Regions from separate parts of the Vibrio sp. JC009 genome, predicted to be linked through region 1. Evidence: predicted binding sites of a transcription regulator. Region 1 holds the regulator's gene; each other region holds the start of a gene.

The links. The regulator PurR, encoded in region 1, represses purine synthesis genes. The targets are predictions, from matches to a motif close to TNANGNAAACGTTTNCNTNA.
Region 2: the regulator PurR is predicted to act here: its motif matches at 2,732-2,751, upstream of L3Q72_RS04865 (inosine/guanosine kinase).
Region 3: the regulator PurR is predicted to act here: its motif matches at 1,491-1,510, upstream of purM (phosphoribosylformylglycinamidine cyclo-ligase).
Region 4: the regulator PurR is predicted to act here: its motif matches at 1,700-1,719, upstream of glpX (class II fructose-bisphosphatase).

The regions. Positions count from the first base shown of each region.
Region 1 is NZ_CP092106.1:1,994,050-1,998,824, reverse strand. It holds gene L3Q72_RS08900 (hypothetical protein) at 1-323, shown strand, start outside; gene L3Q72_RS08895 (TVP38/TMEM64 family protein) at 334-1,020, opposite strand; gene L3Q72_RS08890 (TfoX/Sxy family DNA transformation protein) at 1,171-1,758, opposite strand; cyclic di-GMP riboswitch class I at 1,877-1,984, opposite strand; gene purR (HTH-type transcriptional repressor PurR) at 2,109-3,113, opposite strand; gene torD (molecular chaperone TorD) at 3,337-3,984, opposite strand; gene torR (two-component system response regulator TorR) at 4,230-4,775, shown strand, end outside.
Region 2 is NZ_CP092106.1:1,041,560-1,046,334, reverse strand. It holds gene L3Q72_RS04875 (ISAs1 family transposase) at 1-576, opposite strand, end outside; gene L3Q72_RS04870 (H-NS family nucleoid-associated regulatory protein) at 883-1,290, shown strand; gene L3Q72_RS04865 (inosine/guanosine kinase) at 1,358-2,659, opposite strand; gene L3Q72_RS04860 (DUF2057 family protein) at 3,370-4,008, opposite strand; gene L3Q72_RS04855 (porin) at 4,086-4,775, opposite strand, start outside.
Region 3 is NZ_CP092106.1:2,465,818-2,470,592, forward strand. It holds gene L3Q72_RS10945 (SDR family oxidoreductase) at 1-586, opposite strand, end outside; gene upp (uracil phosphoribosyltransferase) at 759-1,385, opposite strand; gene purM (phosphoribosylformylglycinamidine cyclo-ligase) at 1,574-2,614, shown strand; gene purN (phosphoribosylglycinamide formyltransferase) at 2,618-3,253, shown strand; gene L3Q72_RS10965 (class II glutamine amidotransferase) at 3,266-4,099, opposite strand; gene lpcA (D-sedoheptulose 7-phosphate isomerase) at 4,112-4,690, opposite strand.
Region 4 is NZ_CP092106.1:3,078,399-3,083,173, reverse strand. It holds gene L3Q72_RS13755 (metalloregulator ArsR/SmtB family transcription factor) at 1-471, opposite strand, end outside; gene glpX (class II fructose-bisphosphatase) at 634-1,641, opposite strand; gene zapB (cell division protein ZapB) at 1,909-2,151, shown strand; gene rraA (ribonuclease E activity regulator RraA) at 2,353-2,907, opposite strand; gene L3Q72_RS13735 (1,4-dihydroxy-2-naphthoate polyprenyltransferase) at 2,986-3,903, opposite strand; gene hslU (HslU--HslV peptidase ATPase subunit) at 4,016-4,775, opposite strand, start outside.

The sequences.
Region 1 (4,775 bases):
AGGAAGAGTTCGAAAAAGATGCTGAAGGTGCATACCCTTATGTGCCACTCTTGTATCAAATTACCTTAGATCTAAAAAATGGCGGCCCCAAGGAGCAGTATGATTATCTGTCCAAGCAGAGAGCAAAGCAGGTGCACATAAGGGGTTATAAGAAAACTCAAATTGAAGAGGGCACCTTACACTTCTTTGTGGCGAAAGGTAAAGAAGACGAAATGGAGTGCTTCTTTTTACAAAAGGGCGACAATATCTGGCTTGAGAAGCTAAAATACGGAAGCTTTAAGCTATTAAGAAAAAACGGCGTCTTACCTAAAAATATTAAGTAAGACCCGCATATTACCCCTGCTGTACGCCTTTTCCCGGTTTAACTCTGGCCATAATCCACTTTGCCAGAATAGGGAACAGGCCCAGCAGGGCAAAAGAGATCAGCACATTTGGCGAGACAATACCTGAAAGGCTGTCTATTGTTGCCAGTTGAGTACCAGCGTTAAGGTAAACCATTGTGCCGGGAAGCATACCCAACTGACTGACCAGATAAAAACGCAGGGTTGAAATCGGTGTCAGTCCCATAAGCAGGTTTATCAGGAAAAATGGAAACACAGGGATCAGCCTTAGCGAGAAGAGGTAAAATGAGCCGTCCTTTTCGACACCCTTATTTATTGCATGCAGTTTTCCGCCAAATTTAGTCTGAACCCAGTCTTTCAGCAGATAGCGGCTGCTGAGAAACGCAAATGTCGCTCCCAATGTACTTGCAAACGAGACCAGCAAAAGGCTTAGTGAGAAGCCAAACAGCGCCGCTCCCAGCAATGTTACCACTGCCGCTCCCGGAATAGAGAAGGCTGTAACCACCACATAGGCCAGAAAGTAGATAAGTGCAGCTGAAACTTTGTTGGCTTCAATATACTCCGCTAACAGCGCCTGTTGCTGTTTTGCATTTTCCAGAGTCAGGTGTTGACCAAACTGGGTGGCAAGGGTGATGATAACAAGCAGAAGCAGCAGGCCGATAATCAGTTTTTTATTCATAATATCTTCCAGATCATAATGGAGCATTATAGCTTTTTTAGGTCACATGGATATAAGGACAGGGGCGGAGCGGTTTTTATTTCATAAAAAAATAAAAACCGCTGTTTGGTGACAGCGGTTTTATGTTCAGTTAGCTGAGAAGTTGAAACACTAGTCCAGCTTACTCATCAACTCATCTCTGCGTTCTTTAGTAATCACAGACCAGTGCTTGCCTTTTAGTGCGCCTTCCAGCGCCCAAAGCAGTTCAAGGCTAACGGTTGAGTTTGTCTGTTTGATCGCTTTAAATGCGCCAACAGAGCCAGCTTGTCTTAGTTCGGCTACGGAATTAATCCCGGCCTTTTTTAGCATGCGTTCTGTGCCCAGACGCAGGTTTGGAAGGTCTTTCAGGCGGGTTGGTTTTTCCTCTGCCTGGTGTGCCTTTTCTTCCTTAGCGAGATTTAGGGCATGCTCAGCAATTTTCAGGATGTCGTTAGTGTCATCCCAAAAGTCCTGCGGAAGTGCGAAGTATTTTGTAACAACCGGGAATCCACGCTTCTTATAAACATAAGGCTTATAGCCAGCAGCTTTGAATTCTTCAATTGTAGAATCGTTTGAGCGAATATGAAGGGCATCATTTACGACAAGAGCAAACATCGTCTCATCAACAAAAATGCCAAATCCACCAAACATTGAACGTGATTTGACTTTACCAAAATGTTCGAAAAGTCTGAGTGAATCTTTTAATACTGGTTTATCCATGGTGCTTGTCTCGGGTTAAAAATTGCTTCAACCAATTTGTTTCCGAGAAAATTAGCAAATCTATGTGATCTGTTGTCAGAAAACGGTAAAACTCGCGTTTTCTGAATGCTAATTTGCTTTCGGCAACCCCGCTGCCTTTCTATTAAAATCAGTTGGTTAAACTAATTATAGGCTAAGGCCGGTGGCTTTGCGTCCCATTTTTTCAAATGGTTTGCCTTGGTCGTGACCTAATAAATATAGTAAAAAAATGAACAAAGATCACGCTATTTGATGGTTAACGTGATCTTTGTTCAAAAAAGATAGGTAATATTGGGTGAGATATTTAACAGAAACTCTTTTTATTTAACAACTCAGTTACGAACCAAAACACTCTTACGCGAGATTATTTCAGGGTGCATCTCAAAAATACGACGCTCATGCTCCTTGTTTTTGATTCTCTCCAGCAGAATTTCAAACGCGGTTTTACCTACACGGCGTTTTGGCTGGTGCACAGTCGTTAGCGGTGGAGAGTAGTAGGCTGCAAGGTCGATATTGTCATAACCGATCACAGAGATGTCTTCCGGAATGCGAATGCCTTTTTCCTGCAGGCGGCTCATCAGCCCTAGCGCCATAATATCGTTGAAACAGAAAACGGCTGTTGGTCTGTTTTCCATCGCCAGAATCTTATCAGCGGCTTCAACGGCAGTATCACACTCAAAGTTACCTTCAAGAATGTTCTTTTCGTTAAACTCAATATTAAACTCGTCAAGAGCGCGCTTATAACCCTGAATACGCTCAATGCAAAGCGTTCTGTCTCTGAAACCGCTCAGGCAGAAAATATTTTCGTGGCCCCGCTCTATCAGATATTTGGTCGCAAGGTAGCCACCCTCTTCTGAGTTATCGATAATCTTATCTGACAGTGATTCGCCATGGCCCCAGTCCATAATCACTTTAGGAATATCAGTCAGGCCTTCAATCATTTCCTGAAGCTCAGGAGTCAGGTCGCTACAGAGAACAAAAATGCCGTCAACGCGCTTTTCTGCCAGCATTCGGATGTAATCACGCTGTTTCTCGTAGATACCGCCGGTATTACACAGGATCAGCGTATAGCCCTGACGGTAGCAGTAGCTTTCAAAGCCATCGACAACTTCAGCAAGGAAAGGGTTAGTTGACTGAGTTACCAGCATGCCCACGGTACGGGTTGAGTTACACTTAAGGCTGCGTGCAACAGCACTTGGTGCGTAATTTAATTCTTTAACCGCTTCCATTACTTTTTGCTGGGTGGTTTCAGCAACAAAACGGGTTTTATTTATAACGTGGGATACAGTAGTGGTAGATACACCTGCCAGGCGTGCTACGTCTTTAATTGTGGCCATAAATTTGTCCTGTGTATGCTGCCAACATCAAATGGTTTGTGTTTATTATAGTATTATCAACAGTAGGTTGAGTTGTGATTAAAACACAAAAACCGCTATTAAAAGTGATAGCGGTTTGCAGCAAGATTCATATTTTATCGATTGCGGCCCCGATTTTAGACCTATTTGCTTCGGCAGACAACGCCCTAAACGGGCGTTTCTTCACAAATATACTTAATGGGTACTATTCACCGCCTAAGTATGTACAATCCAGTTTGCAGAAGTCCACAAGAAAGGCTGCGACGCTGGCATAAAAACCAAATTCATCAAACTTCTGGCACTTCTCGCTAAATTGAGGGAACCAGCTCAGCATATATTTTTCGATAAAGGCTTTTTGCTCAATAAGCGCGTCATTAATATGTTCCAGCTTTTCCAGCTCGTTGGAACGGATAATCATGTTGCCCAGGAAGTCTAATTCCAGAGCAATATGGTCAGCTGGCTCATTTAAGCCTTCCTGAATGGCGATGCCTTTTTTCTGCATCAGCTCGGCCATTTCCTGAGCGGGTTTATCGTTCAAAAGGCCAGAGTCACCGATATACAGTGAAGCATAAGGTAGTGCTCCGCCCTTATCTGATTTCAGGAACAGGTCACAAAAGTCAGCAGCAAGCTCTAGTTGTGCGTCTTCTCTGTCCTGCAGGCGGTTCAGTGCATCTGTCAGTCTGTCGACTGATGGTTTTAAGATCTCATTTTCACCAAGGCCGGATAAAAATGAACGTATTTCCGGTGTCTGATAAGCATCAAGCTCTTTTTGAGTTAGTTCTTTGGCAAAAAGGCTGGATAACCACCAATAAATTTCCGCTCTCTTTTCGTTAAACGCTTTTGTTTCTTCCATCACTGAATTCCTACCAAGTCTTATTAATATATTGATTATAAGTGTAAACAAAAAATATGAATAAAACTAACCACTAATATGAAAAAATGTGACACTTTATATTTAAAAATTAACGCAACTTCAGATACTTGCGTTGAGTCAATAAACAGTAATGTTTTTCACAGTTCCGGCAATATGAACTAGAATTGTTAATAGTTATGAATAGAATCCCATTAATAACTCTGGACTGAATGAAAGCGGTGATTATGAGCAGCCATGTATTAGTAGTAGAAGATGATATTGTGACCAGAAGCAAGCTTGTGGGTTACTTTCAGAATGAAGGTTACCAGGTAAGCGAAGCGGACAGCGGTGAACAGATGCGGGATGTACTGAGTGAAAATGAGGTAGATCTTGTGATGCTGGATATCAACTTACCCGGAGAAGACGGACTGATGCTGACGCGTGAGCTGAGAAGCCAGTCAGATATCGGTATCATTCTTGTCACCGGACGTACTGATAGCATAGATAAAATCGTCGGGCTGGAAATGGGGGCTGATGATTATGTCACCAAACCGTTTGAACTAAGGGAGTTGCTGGTTCGGGTGAAGAACCTGTTGTGGCGTATTTCTCTGGCTAAGAATCCAAAGGAAGATACCCCTGATTTGGATTCGGGCAATATTATCTGTTTTGGTGACTGGACATTTGATATTCAGAGACGCTCGCTGACCCGTGACGGTGTACCTGTGAAGTTGACTAAGGCTGAGTATGAGCTGTTAGTGGCGCTCTCTTCTTATCCGAATACTGTGCTTAGC
Region 2 (4,775 bases), 950 kb from region 1:
TAAGTAATCTCCACCTTTGTCTACAATGGCTTTGGCTATTTTGGTCTGGCATGCCATTGCATCAATCGTGACTAAAGCTCCTTTGATATCAAGCATTTCTATCAGCTCTGGGATCGCTGTTATCTCATTGCTTTTTTGATCGGTTTTGAGCTGTCCAAGCACCAATTTATTTGAGGAAGCATACGCACTAATCATATGGATGGTGCTGGCTCTATCTTCGCGGTTGTATGATCCACGAAGCGTTTTTCCGTCAATAGCTACCACTTGACCTTCTGTCAGCGTGTGTACCGATGACATCCAATTGACGAAACATTCATGAAACTGTTCAGGTTCAATAGTGGAGATAATTCGAGCGATGGTATCGTCGGCGGGAATACCTTCTATAAACAATCCATTACGTTTAAACCAGTCATGATGCCCAAGAATGTATTCTCGAATATCAAACCAACCTTTAGCACCTGCTATTACCGCACACAATGAGCCAAACAGGACATCAAATAGGCAATAAGTAACTTTTGCACTCTGACGTTGGTCGGTTATTGGTTGAAAATGTTCTTTGAAGTGGTCAATGTGCATGGTGTTCTCCCTAAAAGGAGAGTATATGATCACAGCTAGATGTGATCGTCAAATCGATCTTACTTTTTGCTTAAAAAATACTCACGATCTCACCCTGGACTGATCAAGCTTTCCATAAAGGAAGTTATTTTACACTTAATCACTCATATATAGACGATAAGTAAATTTCTTGTAAGAATATCCGCTGTTAATATTCATTAACGAGAATTTTGCTATATTTAGCATTAGACATTAATAAAATTATTTGTAATATCTTGGTACACTGTTATCATTATATTGTTTAATTAAAGTCCAACGGGAAGAATTATGTCAGAACTTACCAAAACTCTGCTCAATATTCGTAGCCTGCGTGCATTTGCCCGCGAGTTAACTTTAGAGCAACTAGAAGAAGCACTAGATAAACTAACTATCGTAGTAGAAGAGCGTAAATCCGCTGCTGAAGAAGAAAAAGCAGCAAATGCAGAGCGCGAAGCTAAATTAGCTGAATACGCTCAAATGATTGCTAAAGACGGTATCGATGTTGCCGATTTAGTTGCAGCTCTTTCTGGCGAGACTAAAACTAAGACTCGTAAAAAGCGCGAACCACGTCCTGCGAAATATAAATATGTAGACACTAACGGCGAAGAAAAGACCTGGACAGGCCAGGGCCGTACACCTTCTGCAATTCAGGCACAGCTTGATGAAGGCAAATCTCTGGATGATTTCCTGATTTAAGTATCTATATATTAGATGTAAAAAAAGAGCTCTAATGAGCTCTTTTTTATTGCGTAAATATAAATACTTAACGCTCCCAATACGCCTCTTCCAGGCTATCTTCCCGCTCAGGAAGGCCTCTTGATAACCTTGGGGAATGCTGAACTAATACTTCATAACTGGCGCGGTTTGCATATTTACAAACCTGGGAGAAAGAAGAATAAGTTAAAAACGGATACTGATGCTTACTTGAATTTGGCACATTCTCTTTATGGTATTTATTAGCAGCCATATCGTGCAGAAGTGCAGAAAGCGCTGCATCTCCGGCACCGTTGGTATTTTTAATCTTCTCCGGACCGCCCATATATGGCGCAATATGGGAATAAACCTTAATTGGATTTTCACAGGCGCTTTTAGACGACGGGCGGCTGAATTCATATTGGTTAAACTCAGCAATCGCACCAGGAAGCAGTGGCAGAGAAGTGGTTCTCTTTGCATTATCTTCCGTATAACCCGCCATAAACAGGCCGATAGGACCTGCTGTACACAATACAAGGTCAACCCACTCCAGCGCTTTATCTGATGCCAGTAGCGGATCGGACTCGCCTGTAAGCGCTTCTGCCTCATCTTCATTCATTGCAACAACCGTTACGTTGTCATTGAGAAAATCCTGCCAGAATTTCGGGTCATCCTGAATCACAAATTTAGTTCCCAGAGTCAGCACAACCGGTACATCGTACTTTTTCGCGTATTCAATCGCCTGCATGGTCGCTTCAGGCATTGGATCGCCCTCTTTACAACGCACCAGATAAGCAGTCAGTACAAGCGCTGAAGCGTTTTCGAAGATCTTCTCAGGGATATTTTCCGGCTTTAGCTGGTTCATCTGGCCTTCACTGATTGCGAAGGTGCGCTCACCGTCATCTGAGATAAGGGCGAAACAGCGGCCAATCGCGCCATCCACGCCCTGCAGGTGGTTCAGGTCCATACGGCTTGAGGTATTACACAGATAGCGGTAGCCATAGCTGCCGATTTCGATATCTTTGCTCATTACACCAAGCAATGTAGAAGCGTCGTCGGCCAGCACAGAGTAGTTGTGCAGCGTGTTGCCAATAGTACCGCCGGCAAACTCGTTGGTGATCAGCTCTTTCTCTTTTAACTCACGGTAAAGCGCTTCAGCAGTCTGATCGTCGATAACCAGAGAATGCCCCTTACTCAGGCCAAATTTCTCGATATAGTCGTCGGGAACACGGGCTTCAATATCAACCAGAGTCTGATCAATACCGATTACATGAGTCTTTGCCATCTTTCTGACCTGAGACTGACTAACCAGAGGATCGCGCTCGTGAACCGGGAAATAGTGTTTAGATTTGCGTTGGCCTGGAAATTTCATGGGAACGTTCTGCTGGAAGTGGGTAAAGAGGTAAGTTTAGCTTGTGATAGGCTTATCAGCAATATGGCGAGGAAAAGCAAACGGTTGCGGGAGAAGCTTTCAGCTATCAGTTGTCGGCTTTCAGTGAAAAACAGGTCTAACTGGGCAGAAACTGACATCTGACATCTGACATCTGACAGCCTGACTCTTATACGCAAATATCAAAGTGATCAGAGAACGGTTCTCCCCCTTGAATGAAAAAACCTAATTGGTTGATAAAGCTAATAGAAGGGGGAGTTAGAGGGGGTTGGTTATGCCATGCATGGTTAAACCACCAAAACTTAACCCCATGAGAAACAACCCCTCCCTGCCTCCCCTTCGATGTTACTTCTTCGAAAATCCGTCCTTTCGAGGCTAAGGGGAGGAGCATTCTTTGGCTCCTTAAGCTTGTGTATAAGAGTCAGGCTAACAGCGATTCCCTTGGGAATACATACCCTGGTTAAAGAGACCTATAGTGTCATTGAGCCCTGTAAGGAATATTCGGAGGGATGCCAAAGATGGCGTGTGTTATTCTTTCTTGATGGTAGGCCTGATGCGCGTCATTCCGGAAATTGCATAGCAATTATCCGGAATCTACTCACTGCGCGTTATATGTTCACAGAAAACTTATAGTCTACAACGCGCTTTAATCAGATTCCCGCCTTCGCGGGAATGACAACAGTTGGAGTTGATCACTCCTGATCAATCATCCAGCGGCGGAATTCTTTCTGCTCTTCTTTGCTTGCTTTGGTGTACCAAAGTTTTAGCTGGGTAACCGGGTCGCCTTCTACTTCAAGTTTACCGGTTTTTTGATCTACTGTAACAACAGCGTCAGTGATGTCTTTAGTACCCATGCTCGTTAAAATAAGGCCACTTTGCTTATTATGAGCTTTTATTGCTTTTTCAATATTCGTAAAGGGTGCGAAGCCACTTCCATACATTGTTTCAATAGTTACCGGGTATGATTTACCTTCAGACTCAAGCTCCCAGCCCATCTTATTCTTTTCCAGCGCCTTTTCTACTGTATTAACGCTATAAAAAGCTTTATGGCTCAGCTCATAGCTTGCATTCGGATCGGTAACCTCTAACTGCATAACTAATGGCTTACTTGCAAATAACTTTGTTTTTGAACCATCTTTAAGCTGTTTAGCATACTGAAGAATAATCTGATGTTTACCTTCAGGTAGTTGACTAAGGACTGATTTATCCTGCTGTTTCTTCCCATTTAATGCAAGCAGCTGGATAGAATATGGTAGCTCGAGTGACGCTGCATTCACATATGAGGAAAACGCTATCAAAGCAGACATTGACAACATAGTGATTTTTTTCATAGCTATTTCCTATTGTTTAATAAATTAAAAAGCCACCCAAATGGGTGGCTTTCAAGAATATCTAAATATGCTTTAGATTAGAAGCTTAGCTTAGCACCAACAGCGTAGCCCATGTCGTTGTTCGCGTAAGAACCAGCGTCACCTTCAGTTTCAGCGATTTCAACATATACAGAAGCGTTAGTTGCTAGAGCGTAAGATACGTTTGCGTACCATTGATCCTGATCCTGAACACCTTCAACATCAATTGTAGACCAACCAGCACCTACAGTAGTCTTATCCATAGTGTATGCAACACTTAGAGAGATAGCATCAGCTTCGATATCGCTTGTAGTACCAGCAGCATCTTTCTCACCAGATGTGTAAAGAGCGCCTAGAGACAGAGCATCAATAGAGTAGTTAGCTTGGATTGCTAGGTTATCGTAATCTGCTGCCGCTTCGTCTTCAGCAGTAGAGTAGATTACCATCACGTCTAGGTCAGCAACGCGTAGACCAGCTTTAAGATCGATTTGCTCGTAATCGTTGCTAGTAGTGTCGTCACCATCTGCGTCTGCAGTATATGCAAGACCTGCGTAGAACATCTCACCGTTGTCCCACATTACTTTAGCAACCTGGCTAGTCTTATCATCGATACCGATAGCATCGTTTGCTTCGTAGTTACCTGCGATGTTTTCGTCGTTTGCAACGCCGATTTCATCAACAAAGTTAACCGCACGACCAACTGTCACAGTAACGTCACCAGCAGTAACACCAATGTATGCGTTGTCGAT
Region 3 (4,775 bases), 470 kb from region 1:
CGCCTGCCGCAACAAAGCCTGTAGCCACCGCACCCGGACACAGAGCGGTAGCAGTAACATTGTACTCGCGTACCTCTTCAGCAACCGCCTGAGTAAACGAAGTGACGTACGCTTTAGTTGCATAGTACACCGCTTGTAGTGGTCCTGGTATAAACGAAGCCGTGGAGGAGACATTCAGAACACGGCCATTGTTACGCGCCACCATACCTTTCAGGTAATAGTGAGTCAGGTTGGTCAGAGTCACCATATTTACCTGCATCATTGCCTGATCAGCCGCCAGCTCACGTTCGTGGAACAGACCGTGGCCACCAAAACCGGCATTGTTAATCAGGGTATCAATCTGCAAACCAAGCGCTTCTGTCTGCTTAAAAATACGCTCTGCCGAATCGGCCTGTGACAGATCTTCCGCCAGCACTGTCACACTGACTTTATACTGGCTTTCCAGCTCAGCTTTAAGCTGGTTCAGTTTATCTTCCGAACGGGCAACCAGTACCAGGTCACCACATTTTTGCGCATGAATTCGCGCCAGTTCTAAACCAATGCCACCCGATGCGCCTGTAATCAGTGCTGTATTTGAAGTTGTCATCTTTGTTCCTCACGTATTGAATTGATGACGCTATTTTAAGCAATCCGATTACGCCACGCACTGGCAGATGGTGACACCATGCTAGCAAAATATGCCAATCTAGATTTAGGGATAAAAAAAGGACGCCTCTCTGGCGTCCCTCTCTGACAGTTGATAGCTACAAGCTGACAGCTTATTTAGTACCGAAGATCTTATCACCCGCATCACCAAGACCAGGTACGATGTAGCCTTTATCGTTCAGCTTCTCATCGATAGCTGCTGTGTACAGCTCCACATCCGGGTGCGCTTTTTCCAGAGCTTCAATACCTTCTGGCGCAGAAACCAGAACAAGTACTTTAATTGCTTTACAACCTTTCTCTTTTAGCAGATCGATTGTCGCAATCATTGAACCACCTGTTGCCAGCATTGGGTCAACAACCAGAGCAATACGCTCATCGATGTTAGATGCCAGCTTGTTGAAGTAAGGGATTGGCTCCAGTGTCTCTTCATCACGGTAGATACCAACCACACTGATACGTGCACTTGGTACGTGCTCAAGAACACCATCCATCATGCCAAGACCTGCACGCAGGATAGGCACTACCGTTACTTTCTTACCTTTGATTTGATCGACTTCTACCGGACCATTCCAGCCTTCGATGGTCACTTTTTCAGTTTCAAAGTCTGATGTTGCTTCGTAAGTCAGAAGGCTACCAACCTCTGTAGCTAACTCACGAAAACGCTTTGTGCTGATGTCTCCTTCACGCATTAAACCTACTTTGTGTTTAACTAACGGATGTTTCACTTCAACAACTTTCATTTTCTTCTCCGGTAACATGAGTTTTTCAATTTAAACCGCGCGATTATACAGGTTTTCAATATAAAACTCTCAAATATTTTTTCTGGCGCAAACGATTATCTTTTCTTACGCAAACGTTTTCCTTTTTGCTCTAACTCAGTTAGAATTGCGCCGTTTTCCCCATCCAACTTACATGACGAGGACATCCCGTGAGTGGTAATAACTCTTCTCTTAGCTATAAAGACGCTGGTGTTGATATTGATGCAGGTAATGCTCTGGTAGACAGAATTAAAGGTGTTGTTAAACGCACCCGTCGCCCTGAAGTAATGGGCGGTATTGGTGGTTTTGGCGCGCTGTGCGAACTGCCAACCAAATATAAAGAGCCTGTTCTGGTTTCAGGTACCGATGGCGTGGGAACTAAACTTCGTCTTGCTCTGGACATGAAAAAGCACGACACCATTGGTATCGACCTTGTGGCTATGTGTGTTAACGACCTGATTGTTCAGGGCGCAGAACCACTGTTCTTCCTTGACTACTACGCGACCGGCAAACTGGATGTAGACACAGCAGCTGACGTGGTAAGCGGTATCGGCGAAGGCTGTATTCAGTCTGGTTGTGCACTTATCGGTGGCGAAACGGCAGAAATGCCGGGAATGTACGAAGGCGAAGATTACGACGTTGCAGGCTTCTGTGTTGGTGTTGTAGAAAAGTCTGAAGTAATTGACGGCACGAAAGTGACAGCCGGTGATGCACTGATTGCTGTTGGCTCAAGCGGCCCTCACTCTAACGGTTACTCACTAATCCGTAAGATTATTGAAGTATCAGGCGCTGATTTAACAGAAGAGCTAAACGGCCACTCTATCGGTGAACAACTGCTGGAACCGACTAAGATTTATATCAAGTCAGCACTGAAAATGATTGCTGAACATGATATCCACGCTATCTCTCATATTACCGGTGGCGGCTTTTGGGAAAACATCCCGCGCGTTCTGCCTGAAGGTACAAAAGCGGTTGTTGATGGCTCAAGCTGGGAATGGCCTGCTATCTTTAACTGGCTACAGGAAAAAGGTAACGTTGAGACCTTCGAAATGTACCGTACCTTCAACTGTGGTGTTGGCCTTGTTGTTGCACTTCCTAAGGATCAGGCTGATGCGGCAGTGGAACTACTGAAAGCTGAAGGCGAAAACGCCTGGGTAATTGGTGAGATTGCTCAAGCGAAAGATGGCGAAGAGCAGGTAGAAATTAACTAACTCATGCAAAACATTGTTGTTCTTATCTCAGGAAACGGAACCAACCTGCAGGCTGTGATTGATGCCTGCGGGTCTTTGATCACTAAAGGACAAGTGTCGGCAGTATTTTCAGATAAAGCCGGTGCATACGGACTGGAAAGAGCAAAAAATGCAGGTATCGATGCCATCGTTCTGGATCCGAAAGCTTATCAATCCCGTGAGCTTTTTGACCAGGCTCTGATGACAGAGATCGATACTTATAAGCCTGATCTAATCGTTCTGGCCGGATATATGCGCATACTCAGCGATGAGTTTGTCCGCCATTATCTGGGCAGAATGATCAATGTTCACCCCTCCCTTTTACCTAAATATACCGGTCTGAATACTCATCAGAGAGCTATTGATGCCGGCGACACTGTTCACGGCACATCCGTACACTTTGTAACTGAAGAGCTGGATGGCGGCCCTGTTATTTTACAAGCTGAAGTCCCGGTCTTTGAGGATGACACAGCCGAAATCCTGAATGAAAGAATTCAGTCTCAGGAACATAGAATCTACCCGATGACCATTCAGTGGTTTGTTGAAGGCAGGCTGGAGATGAAACAAGGTAAAGCCTGGCTAGACGGACAAGAGCTGGGGCCAAAGGGTTACGCCCCATAGCCCCATAGCCTATTACGATGGCGCCTGATTCCCCGGCTTAGGCGCAGCAAACGCCACATCCTTCAACTGCTCAGCATTGCCCGACAACAACTCCCCAAACCGAAACAGATTAAACTCCCCCGGCTTCATTCTCTGCCAGGTTTCATTTTCCGTTAATGGCTGAGTGGCAATAACAGTAACCACATCATTAGGAGTCGTCTCTTCCTGAAAGTTCACCGTTATATCTTCATCAATAAGCACCGCCTTGCCAAACGGTGCTCTGCGGGTAATCCAGTACAGATGATTGGTGCAGTAGGTCATCACATACTCACCGTCGCTGAGAAGCATATTAAACACACCAAGCTCTTTCAGAGAGTCGCAACACTCCGCCACATAGCGGAACATTTCTGTCATATCTTCCGGTGGCTCTGGGTATCTGGTTTGCAGTTTATTCAGAAGCCAGCAGAAGGAAAGTTCGCTGTCTGTGGCTCCAACCGGACTGAAACGGCCGGTTTGCAGATGGCTGTAATCTGTCAGTTGCCCGTTATGGGCAAAGGTCCAGTAGCGTCCCCAGAGTTCACGGGTGAAAGGATGGGTATTTTCAAGACTGACCCCACCCCGGTTTGCCTGCCTGATATGGCTGACGACCGCACAACTTTTTATGGGATAATTCTGAACCAGTTCGGCAATTTTTGAACTATAACTTGGCTCGGGATCTTTAAAGGTACGAAAGCCTTTACCTTCGTAAAAAGTGATCCCCCAGCCATCACGATGGGGGCCGGTATTGCCCCCACGCTGCATCAGACCGGAAAAGCTAAAACAGATATCCGTAGGTACATTGGCACTCATGCCAAGAAGTTCACACATCTCTGCTGAGCCTTACGCCGCCATCTCTTTTTCAATTAGCTGGATCAGGATATGGATAATCTTGATATGAACTTCCTGAATACGGTCAGCATAGCCAAAGTGTGGGACACGAATTTCGATATCTGCCGTTCCTGCCATCTTACCGCCATCTTTACCGGTCAGAGCGATGGTTTTCATTCCCTTCTCTTTTGCCGCTTCGATAGCGATAAGAATATTGCCGGAATTACCCGAAGTAGAGATACCCAACAACACATCACCGGACGCGCCCACAGCTTCTACATAGCGGGAAAAGACATAATCATAACCAAAGTCATTACTTACACATGACAGATGGCTTGGATCAGAAATCGCAATACCCGGATAACCAGGACGGTTTTCACGATAACGTCCGGTCAGCTCTTCAGCAAAATGCATCGCATCACAGTGGGAGCCACCGTTACCACAGGAAAGCACCTTGCCTCCCTGTTTGAATGAGTCTGCAATCATTTTTGCAGCAGCTTCAATCTGCTGAATGTTTGCATCATCGCTTAAAAATTTATTAAGGACTTCTGCAGCTTCTGTCAGTTCTGAACGAATTAGATCTTGATACATGAGGATTCTCTTCTATTAGTATTAACCCCGGCTGGTATTGGTATTATTTTGTTCCAGGATCGCCGATAATTCAGCCGGGTAATGT
Region 4 (4,775 bases), 1.1 Mb from region 1:
AATCGGGCAGTGGTTTTCTATTAAAATGAACCCATTTTCCTCTTGTTTTAGCTCTATCATATAGCCGTCCTGTTCTCTGAGCATGGCCAGAGCAGAGACTTTTTCCTGTAGTGACTGGGATGGATTAAAGTGCTCAGCGTAGCGGGAAAGTGTTTTAGCTTCCCTGTCTGCAGCTACCTTTTCAAGGCCTTCTTCGCCAAACAGGTTTTCTACTGACTCGATGATCTGAACCGTTAAATCCGAATGCTTATCGGCAAACTGGGCGTGTCCTTTGCCTGTCAGTGACCAGTGTCTGGTTGGCCTGCCCACTTTGACTTTCAGATCGTAGAATTTGACCAGACCTTCATCTTCCAGCGACTGTAAGTGCTGCCTGGCTCCCATAGTTGTCATAGAGAGGTCTTCAGAGAGTTTTTTGGCTGTGATGGCGCCTTCGCGCTTTATTTTCTCAAGGATGATATCTATGGTTTTCACGGTTATGTTCTTATTCTGAGTCTTTTATTGATACTTCTTATTATGAAGCAAGTGGTTAATAAAGCAAATGCTTAACTAAGTTATTGAGAGGATTAAAAAACGCAGCCGGAGCTGCGCTTTAAAGCAATTAGCATTTATAACAAAATCAGCAGGAGAGGCATCTTACAGGATGATATCTCTTACTTCTCTGTCTTTACGATCAAGGTAGTGAGTTGACTTGATGCGGCGGATGGTACGGCAGCGGCCACGGATCAGCAGGGTTTCCGTTGTTGCGATATTGCCCTGGCGTGAAATACCATCCAGCAGATCACCTTTGGTGATACCGGTTGCAGAGAACACAACATTGTCGCTGCGAGCCATATCTTCCATTTTCAGAACCAGATTGGCTTCAACGCCCATCTCTTTACAACGTTCCAGCTCTTGTTCACCGTACTTGCGGTTTTCTTCTGTATCGCCTTTCACTTCGTGTCTCGGAAGAAGACGGCCATGCATATCACCGTCCAGTGCACGGATAACCGCAGCAGAAACAACGCCTTCAGGTGCACCACCGATGCAGTACATAACGTCAACTTCGCTGTCTGGCATACAGGTCAGGATCGATGCAGCAACGTCACCGTCCGGCACAGCAAATACGCGAACACCCATCGCCTGCATTTCTGCGATAACCTCGTCGTGACGTGGTTTAGCAAGGGTGATAACCACCAGGGTATCCAGAGTTTTATTTAGCGCCTTAGCGATGTTTTTCAGGTTCTCTGCAAGAGGAAGGTGCAGGTCAATACAGCCTTTTGCTCCAGGACCCACAACCAGCTTTTCCATGTACATATCAGGCGCTTTCAGGAAGCTGCCTTTTTCGCCTGCTGCAAGCACAGCCAGAGCATTTGCCTGACCCATTGCAGTCATGCGGGTGCCTTCGATTGGGTCAACCGCGATATCCACTGCATCACCGCCTTTACCAACGCTTTCGCCAATGTAAAGCATAGGTGCGTCGTCGATCTCGCCTTCGCCGATAACGATCTCTCCGCTGATCTCAGTTTTGTTCAGCAGGGTACGCATTACTTCAACAGCTGCGCCGTCTGCAGCGTTTTTGTCACCGCGGCCAAGCCATTTATAACCTGCCAGAGCAGCGCCTTCAGTCACTCGTGAAAAAGCCATCGCTAAATCGCGTTTCATGTAAACTCCAAATAAAAAATCGTCAACAGAGAAAAATCGGCGGGATTCTATCATACAAAATAGAAAACGTTTGCCTTTTTTCGCGTTGGTCTCTTGCAGACTTGGTTTCGCTGCAAAGTCAGGAAAACATCAAAATCTGATTTAAACTTGAGCATACGGGCATAATTGGTAAAGATAGGGAGTGCTATCCGCTCAGGCCTGAGTAGAATAAGAGATATTTACAAGGGTGCAACGCACCGCAGCAGAATTACAAAAAGGTAGGTTTAAATGTCGCTAGAAGTGCTAGAACAACTAGAAGCAAAAGTTCAGACTGCAGTTGATACTATTACTCTTCTTCAGATGGAACTGGATGAGTTAAAAGAGAAGAACGGACAACTGGAAGCGGAAGCAAACTCTCTGAAAGAAGGCCGCGAAGATCTGGAACGTCAGAACCAGCAGATGCGCGAAGAGCACGATGCATGGCAGGAGCGCATCCGCACGCTGCTGGGCAAAATGGAAAATGTTGAATAAGAGCTGTCAGCTATCAGCCGTCAGCTTTCAGGAGGGGAAGTTCTCAGGCTTTTATCTCGTGAGTGCATTCTAAGCAATAAAAAAGCTTGCCAACTTTTTTATATAAGTGGCAAGCTTTTTTGATAGCTGATAGCTGATAGCTGATAGCTGATAGCTGATAGCTGATAGCTGATAGCTGATAGCTGATAGCTGATAGCTGATTTACTTCTCTTCTTCCTCGATCTCTTCCAACGGATCTTCCGCGTAATCATCGTCGTCTTCTTCGATATCCAGCTTAGCATCTAATGGTTCCTGAGAAAGGATAATGCCTGTATTGTCAGCGTAGAGATAATCTTCAGGAAGGAAGGTGACACCACCAAAGTTTACCGGTACATCGATCTCGCCAATTTCTTGCGAAGCTGCACCAACAGGAATGGAAGCAAGAGCCTGAATACCCACGTTCATATCTTCAAGGTCGTCGACTTCGCGAACGCAGCCGTAAATAACAATGCCTTCCCACTCGTTTTCTTCTGCAAGTGCTGCCAGCTCTGCATCAATCAGGGCTTTTCTCAGTGAGCCACCACCATCAACTAACAGAACACGACCGTCTCCGTCTTCTTCCAGAATGGAGCGGATAAGTCCATTGTCCTCAAAACATTTGACTGTGGTGATTTGGCCGGCGAAAGAGGCGCTTCCACCAAAGTTACTGAACATAGGTTCGACAACATCAACCTGATCCAGGTAAATATCACATAGTGCAGAAGTATTGTATTCCATATGAACCGTCTTCTATTAGCTGGTTAACTCTTATTCGAGTATATCCGGTCATTAAGTCATTGCAATGACAAGGCGCAATTATCTCACCATAGTTTGAGCTACAACCACCAGCGAAAATAGAATGTTAGTAATTACTGCGCATTTTACCATTACCGGCATCATAGGTGCGATTTGCGCCGGGCGATCTGTGGCCAGTATGGCTTTGCCATGGTTTCTTAATAACAGGGCCGAAATAAGGAACGGAATAATCAGCCAGGTGTTGCTGAGCTGGGTCAGCAGGTAGGCTGAGAACGCGATAAAGGCAGTCCATAGAAGGATTTGGTGGTAGTACTTGGCATTTTTTTCACCAAGCCTTACCGGAACCGTGTACTTACCACATTCGCGGTCATTATCGATATCGCGCATATTGTTGATATTAAGTACGCCAACGGCCAGCAGGCCGCAGCCAAGAGCCGGTGTCAGCAGAGAAAGGTTAATGCTGCCGGTTTGCAGGTAGTAAGAGCCACCCACACCAAGCAGGCCGTAAAACAGAAGTACTGCCACATCGCCTAAGCCCACATAGCCATAGGCTTTACCGCCAACGGTATAAGCGATAGCGCTGACAATCGCCAGCAGGCCCAGGCCGATAAAGATAAGAATATTGGTCAGGCTGTCGAGAGAGTAGAAGATCAGGGCAAGGCCTGAAGCGATGGCCAGAATAACGTTAGCAATAATGGCTTTTTTCATATCACTTCTGGATATGATGCCTTTTTGCATACCACGGATATCGCCAAGACGGTTTTCGTTGTCTGTGCCTTTTTCTGCATCGCCATAGTCGTTTGCCAGGTTCGACAGAAACTGCAGCAACATGGTTGTCAGCAGGGCTAAAAATGTAGTGACTGCGGAAAATTGTCCATCGGCGTGCGCCAGGCTGCTTCCACAGATAATGGATACAAAAGCCAGAGGGAGAGTCTTTGGTCTCGCGGCATCAAGCCAGAAGGAAACTAACTTATTCATTAACTAGATACACCTGAAAATAGTGTATGCAAGTATATCAAGAGTGGAGGGAATAAAAAGCCCACCAAAAGGGGTAGGCGGGCTTTTTGTCTTTTGTGATACGGATTAACCTTTAAAGGATAAATCTGCTTAGGTCTTCATCTTCCACAAGCTCACCAAGGTGGGCTTTGACGTAATCCGCATTAATGGTAAGAGTGCTGCCTGATTTTTCTGTTGCATCAAAGGAAATTTCATCCATCAGACGCTCTAAAACGGTATGCAGACGACGAGCACCAATGTTCTCTGTGGTTTCGTTCACGCGCCATGCAGCCTCTGCAATCTGAGCAATACCATCTTCGGTAAACTCGACAGAAACGTTTTCTGTATCCATCAGAGCAATGTACTGCTCAGTCAGAGAAGCTCTTGGCTCCGTCAGGATGCGTTTAAAGTCATCAACAGACAGGGCTTCAAGTTCTACGCGAATTGGCAGACGGCCCTGAAGTTCCGGGATCAGATCCGATGGTTTCGCTACCTGGAATGCACCGGAGGTGATAAACAGAATGTGGTCAGTTTTCACCATGCCATGCTTAGTTGAAACCGTGCTTCCTTCGATCAGTGGCAGCAAGTCACGCTGAACACCCTCACGGGATACGTCCGGGCCTGAAACTTCACCGCGTTTACAGATCTTATCGATCTCATCAATAAATACGATGCCGTGGTTTTCCACGTTTTCGATGGCATTCTCTTTCAGCTCTTCCTGATTCACCAGCTTAGCCGCTTCTTCCTCAGTCAGTGCCTTGAATGCATCTTTGATCTTCATCTTGCGGTTTTTCTTGGTATTACCGGCAAGATTCTGGAACATGCCCTGCAGCTGGTTGGTCATCTCTTCCATG